4 regions of the Pseudogracilibacillus sp. SE30717A genome follow, and region 4 is predicted to be linked to each of the others. Evidence: riboswitches for the same ligand, from Rfam matches in the RefSeq annotation. Region 4 holds a riboswitch; each other region holds the start of a gene.
The links. A riboswitch is a leader RNA that binds a small molecule or an ion and turns the genes downstream of it on or off. The one in region 4 is predicted to bind S-adenosylmethionine.

Region 1 (5,595 bases), on a different contig from region 4:
ACATCAGGATTAGGGTTTTTTAAATCATTTGAAGCAATGCCACCGTTTCCATTTAGCGGTCCTACATGTGTTGGTACATACCAAGCTCCCTCAATATCACCATTTGCCTGTTCCGTACTTACAATCGTAATCGAATCCTTCGCTGCATCCGTTTTGACTTGATCATCGATAAAAGTAACGCTAGTGCTAACATTATTTTCTTGAGTCGTCCCTATTAAACTTTCATCGTTATTGACTCGCAAACGTACTCGTAAATCCATCGTAAAGAATTCACTGTCCGCTTCCATTTGTTGCTCAAATGTTGGTGCATCAATCTCCCATGTTAATGTGCGGCCAGATACAGTAGGTTGTGGAGTGTCATTCATGACATCATAAAAAGTTAATCCATTACTAAATGTATCTTTAATGACAATTTTTGAACCTTCTTTGATAAACATTTGACCTACATCTTTTTTCGGTATACTCACCTTAATATCCCAAATCGTATAACTGTTTGGAAATGGTGCTTTCTTTACTTCTCCACTTAAACGAGCTTCCTTAAATTTTTTCGATACAGACACTGCACTTGATGCATCGATTGAAACAGTTGCATCATCTGTAATTTCTGACTGATTATCTGCTGTAAAAGATGCTTGTGCCGCTAAATCTGCGTTATTCGGAGAAAGACCATTTTCCGTATTTACTTTTATGAGCGTTTCATAGGACCTACCAGGTTTGATAGAATCAAACTCATAGATTAATTGATGACTTGTTTCATCGTAAGTTGGTGTCACTCCGTCAATGATTAATTCACTGACATCTTGTGTAAAGTTTGTAAACTCTTTAATAGGTAAATCAACTATTATTTTTGCATTTGTAAATTCAGAACGTGAACCAGTAACTTTTAAAACAAGGTTATATACAGCATCATTTCCTGCCAACACCTTATTTTTCACTGGGGAAATATCAATATCTACGTTTAAATTCCCGGAAAAAGGTGTAATCTCATTAGTCGCTGCACTGTCTTCCTCATTTCCATTCATTGATTTTTCAGAATCTTGTTTTTCACGTTCATTTTCTATACTTTCCTTATTACTTTCCGGCTCTGAGGTCTTTACATCCTCATTTTTTTGCTCGTCTTCTGATCTTGTAGAGGTTTCATCATTTGCAGCTATTACTTTATCAACAGTAAATACATATTCTTGAGTGTTAGTCATCTCACCATCTATAATGCCTCGAATATGTAGCTTGTTTGTTTCAATTAGATTTGTTAAGACTATTTTTGTATCTACTATTGGTTGGTCATCTACTCTATTTAGGATGACTTTATAGTTCTCTTTATCGTACGTGATCGTAACATTGTCTCCAGCTAGTTCTTTTGTAGCTTCTATGTTCACTTTTGCATCTTCGGAGAGTGACAATTCAACACGATCCATCGCATTATTTAATACAGATACATTAATGACCGCTTTTTCAGTCGTAGAACTAGGTTCAGCTATAATCTTAAAGTTTTCTTGATCCGTGTCAATTGACTGCCCAATAGCTGATAATCCAAATTGTGAACTTATTAGCATAATAATTAGAATCAGTGGAAATACCTTTTTCACAATATTTTGCCCTCCTTAGAAGAAAATCCATCACTTTACGGTCACAGTCTTGGTAAAAACCTCAAGCTAAAAAAATCACCCTCTTACATTTTTTTAGTCAATAGAATTGCCGAAAATTTCATGCATTGATTACCTATTATCACCACCCTTAATGCCATAATCTATGTGAGTCAGACTTCAAATAAATTGAAGTTAGTCGTTTGCAGTTTTATTATTTCAAAACGGCGATAGTAACTGATGGATTATTCAATACTTTATTCCAAAGTCGTTATTTCATCCTTAGCTTTACTAGCTTTTTATTATTACTCTTATGAAAAAAGACTAATTGGTTTAAATCATCAGAAACAATTAGTCCTCTTTTGTTTAACTCCTTTTCGAGTAAACTTATAAATTCAGATTCTAAATTTAATTCTTTTGCTTTTAAATATGCATGAACTAACAAACGATCATCTAAGTTGTTCATTTGTAGTCATCCTTTACCCTAGTAATATAAACACTATATTTCTTTCAAATATGTAAAAATAACAATTATATTGAATTTACAGTGAAGTATTAACCATTTATCACGGCTCTAGATATTCTATCCTTTCATTTCTAACACCGTTATTTACTCTTTCTATTTTTACCCAGCCATTTCTAATGGCTAATAGTACTGCATTTGTACGATCATTTACATGCATTTTCCCTAATATGTTTCGAACATGAGTTTTGACTGTATACTCAGTGATCCCAAGTTTTTCTGCAATCTTCAGATTACTATCGCCTTCAACAAGAAGCTCTAATATCTCACATTCTCTAATCGTTAATATATGTAATGGTCTTTGAATGTCACTATCTAGGTCTTTCAATTGATATTTCCTTCGTAATTTTGTGAATTCTTTAGCTAAACCATCACTTACATTCGGGTGTAGCCAATATTTACCTTCAACTATGGATAACATTGCGTCAATTAATAATTCACTTTGCATTGACCTTAATAAAAACCCTCGGGCACCTAAAATAAGTGCTTCTATCATATAGTCAACGTCGTAATCATTTCCTGATAATAAGATGATCTTAGTATCCGGTGTATTAAATTGATTTAAATTTTTTAACTCAACCAATTGTACGTCGATTACTAACAAATTTGGTTTAAATGTATTTATGACTTTTAAAGCATCATGCTTACATTTTCCAAGAGCAATTACTTCTATAAAAGATATTGATTCTAAGATTTTTTTTAAACCATCGAGAAATAACTTATGACTGTCTATTAATGCGATTGTTATTTTCTCTTTACCATCCAAAATTTAATCACACCTTAACATTATGAAATTTTATAAATATAACATCGAATTATTAAACATCCATAATAGATATAATTCATTACATATTTTACACTAATCCTTTAGTTTCAAGGAAATACTTATGCATAATTATACTCTCTTTACTCGACAAATAAATCACCCTTAAGAGGTATAAAAATACATATCTTTCTATTTGAATTGTATATTTGTAAATATATTTTAATAGAATAGACATGAAATTGTATCATTCAAACGTTTCTTAGCTACGTTACTCTATTCGACACGAACATTTATATTTTTTAACAGTTCTAATTTATGGGAATTGAAAAGTTATTAAGGACCAGTCATTATGACCTACTGGAATAAAGTATTAGTTCTTTAGGCTATAGTTTGGTTTTTAAAAGTTTGTGTAAAGTTAAATAGAAACCTATACACTTTAGTTTTTTAATTCTACCTACCATGATTTATATAAGTTCTATGTAGAAAACAATTCATCCCATAAGAGGTTTTACCGATTTATAAATATATTTAACCAGACCTATTTTCTTTATATAAGAATTTGGTACCATTACTTAACTCTTGCCAAATAAATATTTTAATAGTTGTTTTTAATCATATAGGCCGTTCCTTATTGAAAAAATAAGAAGATTAATACAAAACAAAAGAACGGTTCTATTTGCAGAACCAGCCCTCCAAATATTAACTAATTATTTTTTTATAAACCAAAACCAATTAACCCGATAAAAATGATTGACATTATTATTATACTCGTATATATTAGTAACTAATTAAATAAACGCAATTTTCTTATCTAGAGAGGTGGAGGGACTGGCCCTACGATACCTCGGCAACAGACTGCATCAGTACTGTGCCAATTCCAGCAGACTATCCATTGTCTGAAAGATGAGAAGGGGAATCAAATTATATATTTAGCCCTCTTCTAGTCGGAAGAGGGCTTTTTATTTTTCTTCTTCAAAATAAGAAAAAGCGGCTTATTTAAAAAATGAAGGAGGAATTAACATGGCAACAGTAACATTTAAATCAGATGTAAAATGGGCAAAAGAAGGAGTATTATCGATCGCAGACATTGGTGGAAAGGAAGTAATCATCGATGAGCCACCTAGTCTAGGAGGAACAGACAAAGGACCAAACCCTGTGGAATACATATTAGCAGCACTCGGTGGTTGCATTAATGTGCTCGTCACATCTTTTGCAGGGAAAATTGATGTGGAAGTAGAAGATGTAGAAGTTCATCTCGAGGGGGACCTGGATCCAGATGGCTTTTTAGGGAAAAATCCAAATGTACGTCCCGGTTATGAAGAAATCCGTTATTCGATTTCACTGAAATCACCCTCCCCGCAAGCAAATATTGATGCACTACTTGCTCATGTTGATCAAGTATGCCCAGTCAAAGATACACTCACGGGAACACGTGTGATTCATACAGAAAATAAGCAAGCAACAATCTAGATTATAAAGGCTTATGGGAAATATAAACCATAAGCCTTTTCAATAAGGATTCTACTTCAATCGTAAACTAATACTTACGCACGGCATTGTTAGAAGTATTCCTTCTAAAACAATTTTGTCATCGATGATTTTTTACCACTACCATAATTTCTATTTTTCATGTATTAAAGTTTAAAGTGATGAACCAGGTCATTCAATTCCGTGGCTAAGTTCGCTAATTCTTTTGAGTTCACAGCTACTTCTTCCATTGCAGCACTAGTCTGTTGTGTGGATGCAGAGGTTTGCTCCACTCCGGCAGCTGATTCTTCTGAAATTGCCGCAATATCTTCAATCGTGCCATTCATCTCATAGCTATTTGTCGCGATACTAGCCAAACTTGAAGAAACAATTTTTACATTGTCGACCATGTCGGTAACAGCTTTATTAATTCCATCAAATTTTTCACTTGTTGTTTCAATTTCATTTGTACCTTGCTCTACTTGTTTATATCCGTCTAGCAAGGTATTGGTTACTGAGTTTGATTCTGTTTGAACATTCGATACGATCGTTGTAATATCTGTGACAGATTCTGAAACTTGTTCGGCCAGTTTTCTAACTTCGTCTGCAACCACTGCAAAGCCTGCTCCATGTTCCCCAGCTCGTGCGGCTTCAATAGCAGCATTTAAAGCAAGCAAATTCGTTTGTTCAGCAATATCCTGGATAACAGAAACCAACTTCGATATTTCCTGTGATTGAGCATCTAATCCTTTTACTTTTTCCACAGCCTCTTGAACGATTTGATCAATTTTACCCATTTGACGTTTAGAAGATTCCATCAACTGACTACCTTCATTTGTAATGCCTAGGACTTCTCTAGAAGAATCATAAATAAGTTCTCCATGTTCATTTGCTTTCTCAACTTCTTTTGCATAATCCTGCATTGTTGTGGCTAAATCACTAATACCATTAGCTTGTGTTTCAGTTCCAGATGCGATTTCTTCCATCGTAGTAGCTATCTGATCAGATCCAATCTTTACCTCATTAGAAGACTGATTTAATTCTTCAGTTCGGCTTGTTATTGTTTCCGAAGCATTAGAAATGCCGTAAATCATTTCTTTTAGCTTTTCCTGCATCTGGTTCAAGGCGGTCGCAAGTTGAGCCGTCTCGTCTTTTGTTTTAATATTAATTTGCTCCTGTGATAAATCACCATTTGCCAAATAATCCATTCGCTCTGCTACCATACTAATTGGCTTAGATATTTTATTAGAGAATAT
Region 2 (5,595 bases), on a different contig from region 4:
GATACAATGTAGATTATTTACTTGAGTTTTTTAAAACTACTTTAGCACAAGACGAAGTTACTGAAGTAGCATTAATCGGTGTAGGAAATCTCGGCACAGCCTTACTTAATTATAATTTTTTAAGAAATAATAATACGAAAATTGCAATGGCATTTGATCGATCTAAGAAAAAAGCAGGTACGTTAATCGGAGGTGTACCGATTTATCATATCGATGATTTAGAAAACGAAATAGGAAATGTGGAGGTAGCTATTCTCACTGTTCCTGCATCTGCTGCTCAGGAGATTTCCGATCGGCTCATAGCAAATGGAGTTAAAGGTATTTTAAATTTCACTCCCGCTAGATTAACCATTCCCGAGCATATACGTATTCATCATATTGACCTATCTGTTGAATTGCAGTCATTTGTGTATTTTTTAAAAAATTATCCGTTACAATAAAAAAGAACCGGAGCAATAAATAAAGCTCCGGTTTTTTCATTTTGATTGATTTTTCTGATGCATACGCAAATAGCGGTAACCCATACCAAAATCAAGGGTGGCCACTAACGCAAGTAAAATCGTGGTCGCATTCCAAACGGTTTCTTTTGCATAAGTAAAAGCTAAATATGCGAAAAATATTCCCATTAAAAAATAAAGTATTGCCATTCTCAAATTACATCAACCCCCAAAAAATATAAACATCGACTTTTCTATTTGCTCCAACTGTTCGGGATCTATAAATATCTGGCCTAAAACAGTTACCGTATTTAAAGTCATATGGACAAAAATTGGAACAATCACTCGCTTTGTTTTCACATATATATAAGCAAAGACAAATCCCATCGAAACATAGATTAGTGTATGAGTTAAGTCCATATGAAGTACTCCAAAAATAGAAGAAGAAATAATAGCGGCCAAGAAAAAGTTCATTTTTTTATAGAGCGTACCGAATAAAATTTTTCTAAAAATTAATTCTTCTAAGATAGGCGCAGTAATTGCAGGAATAAGAAAAAATATTGGATTAAGTTTTGTTAGTTCCACGATAAGTTCGGTGTTTTCTGAAGTCGGATTTATTCCTAATAATTCTATCTCAATATTAACAGCGATAATCTGTACAATCCATGCTAGAAGGACTCCTAACGCTGTCCACCCGATAATTTGTCCAGCAGATAAGGAAGATACGTTATTTTCTTCTTTTATGTCTTTACGCATTAACCATAAGACGATAATTGTGCCAATAATAAAGCCGACAACATTGGTATATAATGCAGCTTCGAATACGTTAACAGTAAAAATAAAATAAATAAAAACTGGAACAAAAGCAGTCACTAGTAACATTAACACGTAAGTTAGAAAAACAAACCAGTATCGTTTTGGAAACAAGTAAATAAACTCCTTTATCAATTAAATTTTACATAAAGTATCATAACATATTTTACGTTAATACACGTGAATTCATCCATCTTCTAACAAACTGCCTTGAAGAATATGGGAATCGAATATTGCATTTACTATAATTGGATGATATAGTAATACAAAACCAAGTTAATTAATAGGAATAATGCATATTAATATAAGGGGGAGAAAATGGATTACGCTGAATTAGAGGCTCGCTTAATCGATATTCGTCGACAATTACATCAATTCCCTGAATTATCATTGGAAGAGTATGAAACAACAAAACGGATAAAGGAATGGCTGACAGAAAAAAACATCGTCATTAAGAGAACGACATTAAAAACAGGTGTTTTCGCAGATATTAAGGGTAAATATGATTCTCCTAAAGTAGCAATTCGTGCAGATATTGATGCATTGCCGATTGAGGAAGAGACAAATTTGCCATATGCATCGAAGGTAAAAGGCAAGATGCATGCCTGTGGACATGATTTTCATACTGCTGCATTAATTGGTGCAGCTTATCTACTCCAAAAAAGTAAAGATACTTTACCAGGTTCCATTCGCTTATTGTTTCAACCAGCTGAAGAGTCTGGCGGCGGCGCTGAATTAGTAAAAGCAGATGAACAATTAAAAGATATCGACTACATCATTGGACTTCATAATAAGCCAGATTTGCCTGTAGGGACAATAGGACTTAAAAATGGCGCCATGATGGCAGCTGTTGATCGATTTATCGTGGAAATCAACGGAAAAGGAAGTCATGCTGCACTTCCTCATGCTGGGCATGATCCTATTGTTGCTTCCGCTCATCTGATTACAGCAATACAGACAATTGTCAGTAGAAATGTGTCCCCTTTGGAAGGTGCTGTAATTAGCATTACAAGGATAGTTGGGGGCAATACTTGGAATGTAATTCCTAATAAAGTAACGTTAGAAGGAACAATTCGTACGTTTAGCAATTCTATACGTCAAGAAGTGAAGAAACGATTTGAATTAGTTGTCCAGCAAACTAGTCTGGCTTTTGGTCAACAAGCGAAGGTGCACTGGTATCCTGGACCACCAGCATTAATAAATGATCTAAAAGTTAATCAGTCCCTTCACCGGACTGCTGAAAAACAGCTATTAACAGTAATTGATCCCGAACCGTCTATGGGTGGGGAAGACTTTTCACATTATTTGGAGGATATAAGAGGTGCATTTGTATTTTTTGGTACAAATGGTACAGAAGATTGGCATCATCCGAAATTTACAATTGATGAATTAGCCTTGATGCCAGCAGCAAAATTCTTGTACGAGAGTGCGAAAGATTTATTAAAGTTAACTAATAAAAAAGATATAGGAGGAGATAGAAAATGAGTAAAGTCGAAAAGCTAAATGTAGAGAGTTTTAATTTAGATCATACGAAAGTTAAGGCCCCATATATCCGTCTAGCAGGAGTAAGTAAAGGAATTAATGGTGATGAAATTTATAAGTATGATCTACGGTTTACACAACCTAACAAGGAGCATATGGAAATGCCGGCTATCCATTCATTAGAGCATTTAATGGCGGAATTGAGTAGAAATCATTCAGATAAAATTGTTGATATCAGTCCAATGGGGTGTCAGACAGGGTATTATTTATCCGTAATTAATCATGATAATTACGATGAAATCTTATTATTAGTAGAAAAAGTATTAGAAGATGTGCTTAATGCGACAGAGGTTCCGGCTTGTAATGAAGTTCAATGTGGCTGGGCAGCAAGTCATAGTTTAGAAGGAGCCCAAGAAAATGCGCGTAAAATGCTTGCTAAGAAAGCAGAATGGAGACAAGTGTTTCAATAGGATTAGTGAAAGATTATTTGAGAAATGCTGTTATATGTGAAAGAAGCCCATTTTAAAAAATAGTTATAAAACGTATTGACGGAAGTAAAATTATGGGATATGATTAAACACAACTTAAATCACAGTAAACATATAGGATAAATAATAAATTAAATATAGTAAACGTAATTCTTATAAAGAGAGGTGGAAGGACTGGCCTGATGAAGCCTCGGCAACAACTTTTGAAGTGATGTGCCAAATCCAGAAAGTTATCATAACTTAAAAATAAGAAGAGATAGTTTGTTATGGCCTCTTCTTAATTAAAAAGGAAGAGGCTTTTTAAATGGAGGAATAAAGATGGGATATGAGTTAGGAATTCTAGATCAAAGTCCAATATTTCCAGGGAAACACGCAACGGATGCGTTTAAAAGTACAATTGAATTAGCAAAAGATGCTGAAGATTGGGGGTATAAACGTTTTTGGGTTTCTGAACATCACCACATGAAAAATGTAGCAGGAAGTTCTCCGGAAATAATGATCGCACATTTATTAGCACAGACTGAAAACATAAATATAGGGTCTGGAGGAGTGATGTTACAACATTATAGTCCATATAAAGTAACTGAGAATTTTTATGTCTTATCTTCCTTAGCGCCAGGCAGGGTTGATTTAGGAATTGGGAAAGCTCCAGGCGGCTTTGATTTATCCACTAAAGCACTACAATACGGAACATTAAACAATGGATCTGATTTTAATGAACGATATACATTTGTAAAACAGTTAATCGATGAGGAAATCCCAAAAGGGCATCCGTTGGAAGGAATTAAAGTAATGCCGGAGCCAATCATCAAGCCAGATGTATTTCTGCTTGGTGGGAGTGCGAACAGTGCAGAGCTAGCAGCCAAGTTACAGACGCATTTTGTTTTTGCGCGTTTTTTAAATAGCGATGATGAAGCTTTAAAAGCAGCCTCCCAGACGTATCGTAATATGTATCCAGAAGGTAAATTGATTGTTGCCGTGGCAGTATTGGCAGCTGACTCCAACAAAGAAGCAGACGATCTGGCAAAAGAGTTAAAACTATACCAAGTTATTTTTGAGAAAGGGCGAAAACTTCTCGTACAATCTGCCGAACAGGTTAATGCTTTGAAGAGACAAACGACAGAATCGTTTGAGGTAATAGAGAAGGAGGTTGCAATAATTAAAGGAACTTCAGAAAAGATAAAGAGTGAATTAGACTTTTTGCATAAGACGTATGATATTGATGAATTTATATTGCATACCCCACTTCAAAAAGAAGATGAAAGAAAGAAGTCGTTTAAATTATTACGTCCAAATAGAATCGGAAACAATAATAGAAAGCAGGTGTCCAATTGAGCAAAAAAATAAAATTAGGGTTGATGATTAATGGTCCTGGTTCCCATATGAACGCTTGGAGAAGTAAAGACGTACCTTTAGATGCAAGTGTAAATATTAAGCATTATATAGAAATAACAAAAATAGCAGAAAAAGCCGGTCTATCCTTCGTTTTTGTTGCGGATGGCTTATATATAAATAAAAAATCAATCCCACATTTTTTAAACCGGTTCGAGCCACTCACCTTACTTTCGGCACTGGCTACTGTTACAGACCGAATTGGACTTGTCGGTACTTTATCGACTTCATATAGTGAACCATATACGGTCGCTCGTCAATTTGCTTCTTTAGATAAAGTAAGTAATGGGCGGGCTGGGTGGAATGTAGTTACTTCCCCTCTAGAAGGAAGTGCAAGTAATTATAATAAAGGTGTACACCCTGAACATGCCGTTCGCTATGAAAAGGCTGAAGAACATGTAAACGTCGTTCAAGGTCTATGGGATTCATGGGAAGATGATGCGTTTATAAGGGACAGAGAGAGCGGTGTGTTTTTCGAAGACGATAAATTACACTCATTAAATCATGAAGGAAAGTTTTTCTCTGTTAAAGGACCTTTAAATATCGAACGCTCTCTCCAAGGTCAACCAGTTATTTTCCAGGCGGGATCTTCAGAAACAGGAAAAGACTTTGCAGCGAGAAAAGCGGATGTTATTTTTACGAACCAAGATACTATTGAAAAAGCAAAAGCATTTTATCGGGATGTAAAATTTAGAGCAAAGAAAAATGGAAGAGATCCAGAAGAAATTCTTGTTTTTCCAAGTTTAACTCCTATTGTCGGAACATCCGAGGAAGATGCGGAGAAAAAATATATACAATTGACGGAACTTGTATCAATTGATGAAGCACTTAATTATTTAGGGCGCTATTTTGATCATCATGATTTTTCTCAATATCCTTTAGATAAGCCTTTCCCCGATATAGGAGAAGTAGGAAAAAATAGTTTTCAATCTGTGACAGATCATATTAAACAATTCGCACAAGAAGAACAGCTAACCTTAAAA
Region 3 (5,595 bases), on a different contig from region 4:
AGGAGTAGAAATACATTAAATATAATTGGCATAAGCAATCCAGTTCCGATTGCCTGTATTAATCGGCCAACTAATAATATCGTAAAGGTAGGTGCCATTGCACTAATTGTGGTACCAATTGTAAAGACAGTCATAACTCCTATAAATAATTGTCTCGTAGTAAACCATTGCACTAATAAAGCAGATATCGGGATGACCATTCCCATCACAAGCATAAATCCCGTTGCCATCCATTGCACTGTTGGCAACGTAATATCAAACTCATTCATTAACGTTATTAAAGCAATATTAAGTAACGTTTCGTTTAATACAGCGAAAAAAGCCCCTATGATTAATGAGATCATAATCGGTAATGTTTTAACATTAGGGTCTTCAGCCAAATATTCATATTTTGGAAAGTCCTTTGTTGTCATAATAATCCCCCATTGTATTTATTATATTTTCGAAGTATATACAAATAAAGCATATTCCATAAATAAACCTCCTATCCAATTCTGAATAGGAGGCAATAATTATAATCGATAGATAACCAAAAAAACGTCAAAAAAGTAAAAGGTTTAAATACAATTATCTATGATAAATTACATACTAATCCTATTTAGAAAAGGGTCGTTATATTGGCTAGATTTTCTTAACTTTGCCGTATATATTAATACACATTATCTTAAAAAATCTTAAAACCAATAACGTAAATTTTTCACAAAATAGGATTATAAAATCATGTAATTCAATCACCTTTCAATTTTTAATGAACCTATATCTTATATAGTAAATGGAAAAATGTCAAGTTTTAGTTATTATTTGTGATCAATTAACTATATTAAATTATTGTGTGAATTTTAAGAAAACACCCAGTATAATGATTATGATATGTTACTTTCGACCTTTAGTATCACAATTTATTATAAATACATATAACTTAAAAAGGAGATTAATATGCAAGAGAGGGCTATAGAACAAGTAAAAAAAATATATGATATAGATAATTCAAGCACTCTTGAACTTTTAGGTGGTTTTGATAATAATGTTTATCTTTGCCGTGATAAAAACATTGTGATTAAATTTCTAGACAAGGTGACTCACAAAAAAGAGTATTTGTTAAATGAGCTAGAGGTTATAAACTTAATGATGACACACGGTATTCATACTCCAGCCCCAATACCTTCGAAAAATGGGATGGTAATTGAATTGATAAAGGGTATGAAAAAAGATTTTTATCTTGTTGCATTTTCCTATGTTAAGGGAAAGATTCTACTAGATTACGAGGAAGACAATCAACTTATTAAACAATGGGGTAAGACGTTAGGTAAAATGCATAATATATCAAAAAATTTTGCTTTTAAACTCGATAATTTTTTTGTGGATTGGAATTATGATATAAATTTCGAGAAATTTTCCAAAGGAAAGGGGCAATTAATAGAAAAAAAATGGAGAACATATATGAAGAAGTTATCTTCAATGTCGTGTAACCAAGATATGTATGGTATTGTCCATCACGATTTACATAATCAAAATATAATAATAAGTGATAATAAAATGTACGTATTGGATTTTGGAGATGTTCGAAAAAGTTGGTATGCCTATGATGCTTCCATACCAGTTTTTCATGCGTTAGAAAAAAACAGGAAGAATAAGACGGATAATATTAAATTTTATGAACGATTTACGAAATATTTCTTTGAAGGATATTGTGAAACGTCTAACTTCTCAATTGATCAATTTAAGCTTATTCCGTTCTTTCTCGAGTATAGGTTGCTATATTCATATTTATTTTTTATAAATTCATTTCCATCTAATAAAATGAGTTCTGATATGAAAAATAGTTTGGATCGCATGAGGTATAGAATTGAAAACAATGTACCATTCATTACTTAAGTATTATAATCACAAGCAATTTTAGAGTAATGCGTCATGCTTTCTTAGGCAGGTTTAGATTTAGTAGATATTGCTTTGACACTCTGCTGTTGTGAGTGTTATGTTTTCTTCTAGTAGTTCTCTAAACATTCAAGTTACATTCGAGTCTAAAGGTAAAGGCTCACATGCTGTTATTGCTCCATATCACATATTGGTGTGCTTATTTAATAATCAGCATTTGTTTTTACTCATAAGAAACGTGTTAACAAAATTATTGACTTTTTAAAATGGTAAGTTTATAATCCTATTAATTAAATAATTAAGAAATCTTATTAAGAGAGGCGGAGGGACTGACCCTGCGAAGCCTCAGCAACCAGCAATTTTTTGTATGGTGCTAATTTCAGAAGAATACTTTGTATTCTGAAGATGAGATGAAATGTTCGTGGTTTTATATACATGCCCTTCTCTCATCATTTCGAGAGGAGGGCTTTTCTTATTGATTAAATGAAAACAGGAAATTTACACCTTTAAATACCACTAAATTTATACGAATACTTATAGGAGGAATTAGACTTGAACACAGAAAAAACTAACTCATCAAACAAAAATCATAGGAAAATTATAGCAAGTTGTAAAAGAACTGGTGAAATGAAGAGTATAAATACCGTTCGAAATTTTTCCTTTCCTATTGACGAACCAATTAAATTAGGCGGAAGTGATGAAGCACCAACTCCTATGGAATATATTTTAGGTTCATTTAATGGATGTATCTTAATTGTTGTGGAAACAATCGCTAAAGAAATTGGATTTACATTTAAAAGCTTGCGATCAGAATCAGTTGGAACAATCGATCGACGAGGCATGCAAGGGGTTGATAATATTAGCCCTCATTTTCAAAATGTAACAAATACTATATGGTTTGAAACAACTGAAAGTGTACATCGAATTCCAGAACTAAAAAAACTCGTTCAAAAAAGATGCCCGGCCTATAATTTATTCTTGGACGCAGGGATTAACATAACATTGGATTGGATTTATCTCGAAAAAGGCGGTGAGCAATAATGACTTCATATGGATGGTGGTTAATAATATTTGCGATTGTTTACACATTTGGATTAATTTTAGCAGGACAAATTTCAAGAAAAAAAGCTAATAAGACTGGATACTTTGTCGGAGGTCGTTCATTTAATAAATGGATCGTTGCTTTTTGCATTACAGGCTTATTCTCGGGCTCTACTTTTATTTCCATTCTAGAGTTATCTTACCTAACAGGAGTATCAGCTATCTGGTATGGGGTTGCGGAGACTGTCCAAGTATTGATCATCGCTTTTATCATTATTGGGCCATTTCGCGAAAAATTAGTTGTCACTGTTTCAGGTTTAATTGGAGACCGTTATGGAAGAGCAGCACTTGGGATTGGTGGCGCTATTACCGCCTTTGCTTTTCCAATGTGGTCAGTTGCTACCGCAATCGCTTTCGCTTCAGCCGTCCATGTGTTTACTGGAATTTCATTAACATTATCAGTCGCCTTTACTGCGTTTCTATTATATCTTTATTTGAAAGCTGGAGGCATGTGGTCAATCGCCCTCACTCAAACAATGAACTTTTTTGTTTTTATTATTATGTTCATCATCGGCATACTAGCATTTTTTATCAATCCTGGAATTGATGGTCTACGCTCATTTGCAGTCTCAAACCCAGCAATGTTTCAATTAGATAGTGCCGGAATTCAAGTAATTGTGGCTTGGTTTGGTACATTTTTGGTCAATGTCATTTTAGCGCAAGCTGCTTTTCAAATGGCTTTATCCTGCCGTACACCTGAAGAAGGACAAAAAGGATTAAAGTTAGCTGCCGTCTTTGGTATTCCTTTTATCTTTTTTGGTATTTTATTCGGAATCTCAGCAGCGATCGTCGTTCCAGAAACAACGCTTGGATTAGTAGCTTTACCACAATATTTAATGGAAGTTCTTCCTGCTCCACTTGTTGGATTATTTTTCCTTGGTATCTGGGCTTGTGCATTAAGTTGGGGAGCACCTTGCCAATTTTCTGGAGCGACCAGTTTAGGTAAAGATGTTGGTGGAGCACTTTATCCTAAAGCAACATCAGAACAGCTTATTACGTATACTCAACGTTCCCTATTGGTGCTGACAGGATTGATGATTATATTTGGTATGTTAAGAACAGAACAAGCTGCATGGTGGAATATTTTAGCATGGACAATGAGAAACTCTGCTACCTTTGCTCCTGTTGTTGCGGTATTGTTTTGGAGAGTAGCAACGAAAGAAGCCGTGATTGGTTCAATGATTTTTGGATTTCTATCTGGCATCACATGGTACCATCTTGGTGGCTGGGCTCCAAATGAATTCTATTTAAATATTCATCCGGTTTGGATTGGAATGTCAGCGAATATAAGTGTTTTAGCTCTTATTACATTGATCCAACAGGCAGCTAACTTGGAATTCAATTTCCTTTCATCAAAGTCGAGAAAAGGGCACTATGCATTATTCTCCGGTTTATTAGTTTTAATTGCTTTAGTATTAAAATTTCATGTTATATACGAATATGGATTGCTTGGGATATTCCTCTTCTCGATTCTTCTGTGTTTATTTATAGCAACAATTATCTACGTACCATCAACAAAAACTGTTTTACCTTACGAACATAAGGTTGTGAAAGCAAAATAGTTAACTCAGTTGGGAAGCTATTTGTAATAGAATAGCTTCTTTTTTGTGAAAATAGAAGTTAATAAAGGTTGAAATTTGTTACGAAGAAAACAAATTTTTTTATACTTTATATGATAAAAGAGCAGATAAAGCATAGGAGCTAGGATAGAAGTTATCCTAGCACTTTTTTTTGCAGCTTACATTTAAACTTGTACACACTTTTTTTAAATACGTTGAACATCCTGTATTATAAATCCGCTTTTTGGTACACTAGGCATTCGCCTGACGCTCATATTGAGATTCTGTTTAGGCACCGTATAATCCATTTTATTGACCATGATATCCAAGCATGTTTTCATCACTTCGATTGTTAACCATTCACCTGCGCACCGATGCCCTGTAATATAATCGCCTCCACCTTGGGGGATGAAATCAAATGGACTTTTATCCCAGTCTTTAAAACGGTCGGAATTAAAGTTACTTGGATTTTCCCATAAGTCTGGATGATGATTATTACCATACACATCTAATAACACAAGCGTTCCTTCCTTGAAATCATGTCCTCCCCATAGAAAATCTTTTTTTACAATGGCGGGAACAAGCGGAAAAAATGGATAATACCTCCGAACCTCTTGAACGAACATTTTGTAATTTTTCTCATCAGATGCTTTTAGTTTATCTTTTTCATCTGGGAAATCATGAAGAGCCAATGCGCTTAACACAATATAAACTGAAATAGCAACGGTTGGACGTAATAGATTTAGTACCTCAACAGCTGCGGTATGTTTACTTAAAAGACTTCCATCCAAGTCACGATGCATCGCAATCTGGTATAAAGGTGTCGTTTCAGATACAACACTTTCTCCTGTTCGAATGGTTTTGATCAGTTCTTCCATCCAGCTCTCTAAGCTCTTACGTGAACTCTTACCCTTTATATGTTTTATACCGATTTTTCCAGCTGATTCAAACAAATCTCCGAATTGCTCACTTAGTATCCCTATATCTTGACTATTAATTGGAACACCTGTCCAACGACAAATTGCGATGCTAAGTACTCTTTTCACTTCTTCATAAAGTA
Region 4 (5,595 bases):
ATCCTTATCTTAAATAAATATAGACCTGTTAGAATGGAAAAGAACTAGATAAAGTTTGCTCACTACAATTCATCCAGATTTTAATCCCCATTTTCTTTAGATCTTATTAAATTTAAAGCTTAACTATTTTTCATGTTCTTTTGAAAGGTGTAAACTGCTAATAGACTTATACCTAAGCCATAACCTACTACCCACCAAATATGTGGAAATATGTTTGCATAGTCTCCATCAATCACTGCTCTACCCATATCAACAGCATGTACAAATGGTAGAACATTCGCAATTTTTTCGAACCAGCCCCCTACTAATTCTAAACTAAACCATGTACCTGAGAACCAAGCCGTTAAATTGGTTAGCAAAGCTCCGCAAATACCTGCTACTGCTTTTTCATTAAAAATACTGCCACATAGAAGTCCTATTCCATTGAATAAAATTGCCACTGGTAATATAGTAATAATTGCAAATAAAATATGTAATGTGAACGTCATCCCTAACATAATTGACACAGCATAACAAATGATTACCTGTACCAACGCCATCGGAATTAAAGGTAGTGTATAGCCGAGTATAAAATCATACGCTGTCATCGGAGTTGTATATAATCTTGTTAAGAAGTCACTAAATCGATCTTTTGCTATCATTTGAGCTGAAAACAAGGTCATAAAGGACAAACCAAAGACCGCAATACCAGGCGTTAGACTATTAATATTGAATAAGTCATTCGGGACATTTTGATTAATGAGTGTCATTAAGAGTAAGATAATTATCGGGAAAGCTAGACCAAAGAACAACGAGATTGGATCTCGTATAATTTCTTTCAATGTGCGAGTGCTAAACATCATCATTTTCATAGGTTCACCTCTTCGACTAAAGAAGCAAAAGCTTCTTCAAATGATAATGTAGATGTTTGAGCGATTAATTCTTCAGCTGTCCCAAGCGCTTTTAGTTCACCTTGTTTTAAAATACAAACACGATCTGATAAACTTTCCGCTTCCTCCAAGTAATGTGTCGTTAAAATAATAGTAATATTTCCTTTTAATCCTTTCACTACATTCCAAAGTTCACGTCTTGCTAATATATCTAGCCCTAGAGTTGGCTCATCTAAGAATAAAATATCCGGTTCACTGATCAGTGCCATTGCAATACTTAAACGACGCTTCCATCCACCTGATAACGTTTTACTTCGCTGCTTTTGAAGCGGCGTAAGCGAAAATGTATCTATTATTTCTCTAACTTTTTGTGCACGTTCCTTTTTTGAAAAATTATGCACTCCTGCCATTAGCTCTAAATTTTCTTCTACAGTTAAATTCGGTGCAATTGCTGTTTCTTGTGGAGAGACAGCAATATAATGTTTCACTCGATCTGTTTGTTTCATCACATCATAACCGAAAATAAAGGCTTGACCACTTGTTAACTTCTCTAAACCTGACAGTATTTTAATAAGTGTTGATTTTCCAGCCCCATTTACTCCAAGTAATGAAAACACTTCCCCTTTTTTAACTATTAGTGAAACATCATTAAGAGCTTTTTTATCACCATATGTTTTGGTTACATTTTTTACCTCGATTGCGATCATTCCTCATCCCCCTCTTTATTTAGGAGGACACTGGGTGGAAAAAAGCCCTGCATGTAACTTTTTGGGACAATTGCAAGTCCTCGATCCTCATCTCCCACTATAATAAGTGTATCGCCAGCTTTAATATGAAATAAATCTCTAGCCTCTTTCGGAATGACAATTTGTCCTCGCTCTCCAACTTTCGTTGTACCAAAAAAATGCTTTCCCTTTGATGGAATGGATATACCAGATTCCTGCTCATCGTAGTGTACTAAACTATCAATCGTAACATCGTATAATTCTGCTAATTTGATACAGAAATGTATATCTGGTGTAGACTCTCCTTTTTCCCATTTTGCAACGACCTGGCGAGAAACTCCCAAATCTTCTGCTAATTTTTCCTGTGTAAATGAATGTTGCTGCCTAAGCCTTTTTAAATTCATATTTATCATACATTTCACACCTCCTTCACTAGTATGCTATATATTGTAAACCCGGTCTATCAACAAAGAATAACATTGATGGTATAATTTATTGCCTATGACTTTCCCACAAACTAAAGGCTATCACATGAAAAAAGCGATAGCCTGTAAAGTTAATATGCTTAGTCAATTCAGAATGCTGAATTATTCCAAGGCTGTAAAAATATTAATAGCCTAATTCCTCTTTTGCAATGTCAGTAATAAACTTTAGCTTGTCCCACTGTTCTTCTTCTGTTAATTTATTTCCATGATGAGTAGATGCGAAGCCGCATTGTGGGCTGATACAAATTTGTTCTTTCGGAATATATTGTGTTGCTTCTTTAATTCTTGCTTTAATATTTTCCTTATCCTCTAATTGACCAGATTTGGATGTAAATAAACCTAGCACTACTTGTGGTCCCCCGTTTGGAATATATTCCAGTGGTTTAAAATCTCCGGAACGATCGTCATCATACTCAAGGAAAAACCCATCCACTTTTTCTTTTGCAAATAGTGTTGGAGCAATCAATCCGTAGCTACCTTCAAATGCCCAATTCGAACGATAATTCCCACGACAAAGATGAGTCGTTACATAAAGATCTTCCGGCTTTCCTTCAAGCACCCCGTTAATTACCTTTAACGCTAATTCAATCAATTTCTCTCTTGAATATTTACCGTCATTAAAAGGAATGTCTGGTGAAGATAGACCAGCAATATAAACATCATCAAATTGCAGATAACGTACACCTGCATCATAAAATGCTTGTAACGCATCTCGATACGTCTGTATAATGTCTGCAGCATATTCTTCAATATCCGGATAAATTTCTTCGTTGCGAATACCCTTATTAAATAACTGGTTCGGACTTGGGATTGTCTGCTTGGCAACAGCACGTCCATCTACAATTTCATTGAAGACAATAAAATCTTTTATATGTGGATGGTTTGGATTGAATGAGATTTTACCGACATTTCGTACATCATATCTCTCTGTTTCCTCGTCCCCATTAAATATAAAACCTGTTTCCGGCACATACCCTTCTACCCCATTTAGATGCTCCAGGAAATCAGTATGCCAAAATCTACGTCTAAACTCTCCGTCTGTTACAGCAGACAAGCCAATTTCAATTTGTTTATCAACAATACGTTTTATTTCCTGTGTTTCAATGTCGTATAACTCTTCTCGTGATATATCTCCTGCTTGAAAATCTTTTCTCGCTTGATGAATGATTTCCGGTCTTAATAAACTCCCTACATGATCTGCTTTAAATGGTGCTTTCGTTAATGTAATTGTCATTAATTATTATCCTCTCTCATATTGTTTATTAGAATTAATTCGCTCTTTTTTAAACATTGATGATAATCGTCTTTTCCACCCCTCCTGTAGCCTTGAATTTTTCGGGGTTTTTTAACATCAAAAAACCCCTTCTTGAATAAGAAGAGGTTAATATCACGATAGTCCTTCACTCTTCTCATCTTCAAGCATTTACGCTTCTGGAATTGGCACAGTACTTGTAAAAGTCTGTTGCCGAGGCTTCAAAGGGCCAGTCCCTCCACCTCTCTGGATAAGAAATTAAAACTATTTAATTATTGATTACTAATTTAACTTGACTGAGTAAAAAAGTCAAGGAAAAAATAGTTTAAGATTTTACCTATTCATTATTGCGTGCCTAACATATAGTGTCAAATGACTGTTCATTTGTTTTTTGCGACCTATTTATCCCTATCTACCAGCTTAGCATGAACAACGAAACGTCCTTCATCCGGGTCAAGCGTGTAATCACATGTTGATAACGTCAATATCGTATCATCTTCTTGAACAGAAACATCGGTTGCATAGACGGATCTATTTTTCATTTCATCTACTAACGATTGAAATTCTTCTTCTGTATCAAAATCAGTTTGTATATAATCAAAATCCGTCGTTGTATAATAAGCGGAAAAAACAATAGCATCGTAACTATGATATAACGTATCAAAATGGATGGTTGAATGAGTGTCAAAAAAGTCTTCATCCAAGTATTTTGTTAACTGATTAAACATTGTCTCATCTTTCATCCGATGGCCATATAAAATAAAATTTTTATTTTCTTCTGTTAAATAATTTCGATAATCGGCAAAAATACTTCCTGCTCTAGATTGTTCTCTTTTATAATTACGATCTAAATAATAGGTATTATTTTCTGCTTGTAAGATAGGATAATTTATCTTTGTATCATTAATCTGTATCCATCCGATAATATCTTCGTTAATTTCTTGTAATTCAAGAAATTGTTTTCGAACCGATTGATCATCGCTTGCACTCTTCTGCTCAATACCATTATTATATATTTCTTGGGCTTCAGCTAGTACTTGTCGATTATAGTAATAATCAAGGCCAATCCCACTTAATTCATACAGAGAATAACTAAAAACTACGATACAAATCATTGTAAAAATTCTCGAAAATAATTTTTTTATTTTATTTGGCTTTTTTCTTTCCATTTGATCACCTTTAAATACCTATAGGGATTGTATAAAGACCCGTGTCTTTTTCATTTTTGATCATCATATCAATACCGTAAACTTCCTTCATTAAATCTACCGTAATAATTGTATCAGGATCACCATGGACAAAAACTGTTCCATTTTTCATCACAATAATTTTATCACTATAACGTATCGCTTGATTAATATCGTGTAAAACCATCACAATCGTCATCTCGTATTCCTTATTTAAGCGATTAATTAGATCTAATACTTCATATTGATAGTATATATCTAAATATGTTGTAGGTTCATCTAAAAATAAAAATGGGGTTTGCTGAGCTAATGACATTGCAATCCATACCCGCTGTCTCTCTCCTCCCGACAGTTGATCAATTGTTTCATGTCTTTTATGTTGGATATTTGTTTCAGATAAAACCCATTCAATCGCTTCCTTATCTGCATCCTTGTCGGATGAAAAAATGGTTTTATACGGTAATCTACCATAACTAACGAGCTTTTCTACCGTCAAATCGTTTGGAGCACTATTTTGTTGATTTACAATCGCAATCTTTTTAGCCAATTCTTTTGATTTATAGGCTGATAATCCCTTGCCATCTAGTATGACATTTCCTTTACGAGGCGTATAATGTTTTGCCATTATACCGAGTAATGTTGATTTTCCAGAACCATTCGGACCAATAATCGTCGTTATTTTACCTAACTCGATACCCGCATTAACATTTTCTAATACGTTCTTTTTATCATGGTACGAATAGGTAATGTTTTTAATTTCCATAAATTCTATCACTCTTTCTTAATAAGAAAATGAGAAATGGTCCGCCGATTAACGCCATAATTATAGAGGCTGGAATTTCATTAGGTGCAATGATCAATCGTCCTAATGTATCAGATAATAAGATTAATACCGCTCCTAGAATCGCTGAAAAAGGAATCAACTTTTTATGATCTGTGCCAACTAATAAGCGCCCTATATGAGGAATAATTAAGCCAACAAAAATGAACATCCCCGCTGTTGCGGTAGCAATAGATGTTAATAATACAGCAATTGCAGAGACAATAAAACGAGCTAAATTAACATTAAACCCTAAG

Region 1: another riboswitch for S-adenosylmethionine. It lies ahead of SPD48_RS05490 (OsmC family protein); the one in region 4 lies ahead of SPD48_RS17785 (5-methyltetrahydropteroyltriglutamate--homocysteine S-methyltransferase).
Region 2: another riboswitch for S-adenosylmethionine. It lies ahead of SPD48_RS18780 (LLM class flavin-dependent oxidoreductase); the one in region 4 lies ahead of SPD48_RS17785 (5-methyltetrahydropteroyltriglutamate--homocysteine S-methyltransferase).
Region 3: another riboswitch for S-adenosylmethionine. It lies ahead of SPD48_RS08465 (OsmC family protein); the one in region 4 lies ahead of SPD48_RS17785 (5-methyltetrahydropteroyltriglutamate--homocysteine S-methyltransferase).

What each region holds. Positions count from the first base shown of each region.
Region 1 covers NZ_JAXHDF010000003.1:64,560-70,154, reverse strand. The annotation lists gene SPD48_RS05505 (SpaH/EbpB family LPXTG-anchored major pilin) at 1-1,586, opposite strand, end outside; gene SPD48_RS05500 (sporulation histidine kinase inhibitor Sda) at 1,855-2,049, opposite strand; gene SPD48_RS05495 (response regulator transcription factor) at 2,150-2,872, opposite strand; SAM riboswitch class I at 3,677-3,782, shown strand; gene SPD48_RS05490 (OsmC family protein) at 3,893-4,342, shown strand; gene SPD48_RS05485 (methyl-accepting chemotaxis protein) at 4,507-5,595, opposite strand, start outside.
Region 2 covers NZ_JAXHDF010000015.1:72,135-77,729, reverse strand. The annotation lists gene SPD48_RS18805 (redox-sensing transcriptional repressor Rex) at 1-440, shown strand, start outside; gene SPD48_RS18800 (YdiK family protein) at 477-647, opposite strand; gene SPD48_RS18795 (CPBP family intramembrane glutamic endopeptidase) at 660-1,364, opposite strand; gene SPD48_RS18790 (amidohydrolase) at 1,569-2,735, shown strand; gene SPD48_RS18785 (S-ribosylhomocysteine lyase) at 2,732-3,202, shown strand; SAM riboswitch class I at 3,371-3,473, shown strand; gene SPD48_RS18780 (LLM class flavin-dependent oxidoreductase) at 3,539-4,555, shown strand; gene SPD48_RS18775 (LLM class flavin-dependent oxidoreductase) at 4,579-5,595, shown strand, end outside.
Region 3 covers NZ_JAXHDF010000004.1:297,642-303,236, forward strand. The annotation lists gene SPD48_RS08455 (MDR family MFS transporter) at 1-413, opposite strand, end outside; gene SPD48_RS08460 (phosphotransferase enzyme family protein) at 937-1,875, shown strand; SAM riboswitch class I at 2,181-2,287, shown strand; gene SPD48_RS08465 (OsmC family protein) at 2,428-2,916, shown strand; gene SPD48_RS08470 (sodium:solute symporter family protein) at 2,916-4,538, shown strand; gene SPD48_RS08475 (cytochrome P450) at 4,742-5,595, opposite strand, start outside.
Region 4 covers NZ_JAXHDF010000013.1:43,642-49,236, forward strand. The annotation lists gene SPD48_RS17770 (ABC transporter permease) at 120-851, opposite strand; gene SPD48_RS17775 (ABC transporter ATP-binding protein) at 848-1,576, opposite strand; gene SPD48_RS17780 (helix-turn-helix domain-containing protein) at 1,573-2,007, opposite strand; gene SPD48_RS17785 (5-methyltetrahydropteroyltriglutamate--homocysteine S-methyltransferase) at 2,204-3,313, opposite strand; SAM riboswitch class I at 3,486-3,588, opposite strand; gene srtB (class B sortase) at 3,730-4,500, opposite strand; gene SPD48_RS17795 (ABC transporter ATP-binding protein) at 4,511-5,281, opposite strand; gene SPD48_RS17800 (FecCD family ABC transporter permease) at 5,271-5,595, opposite strand, start outside.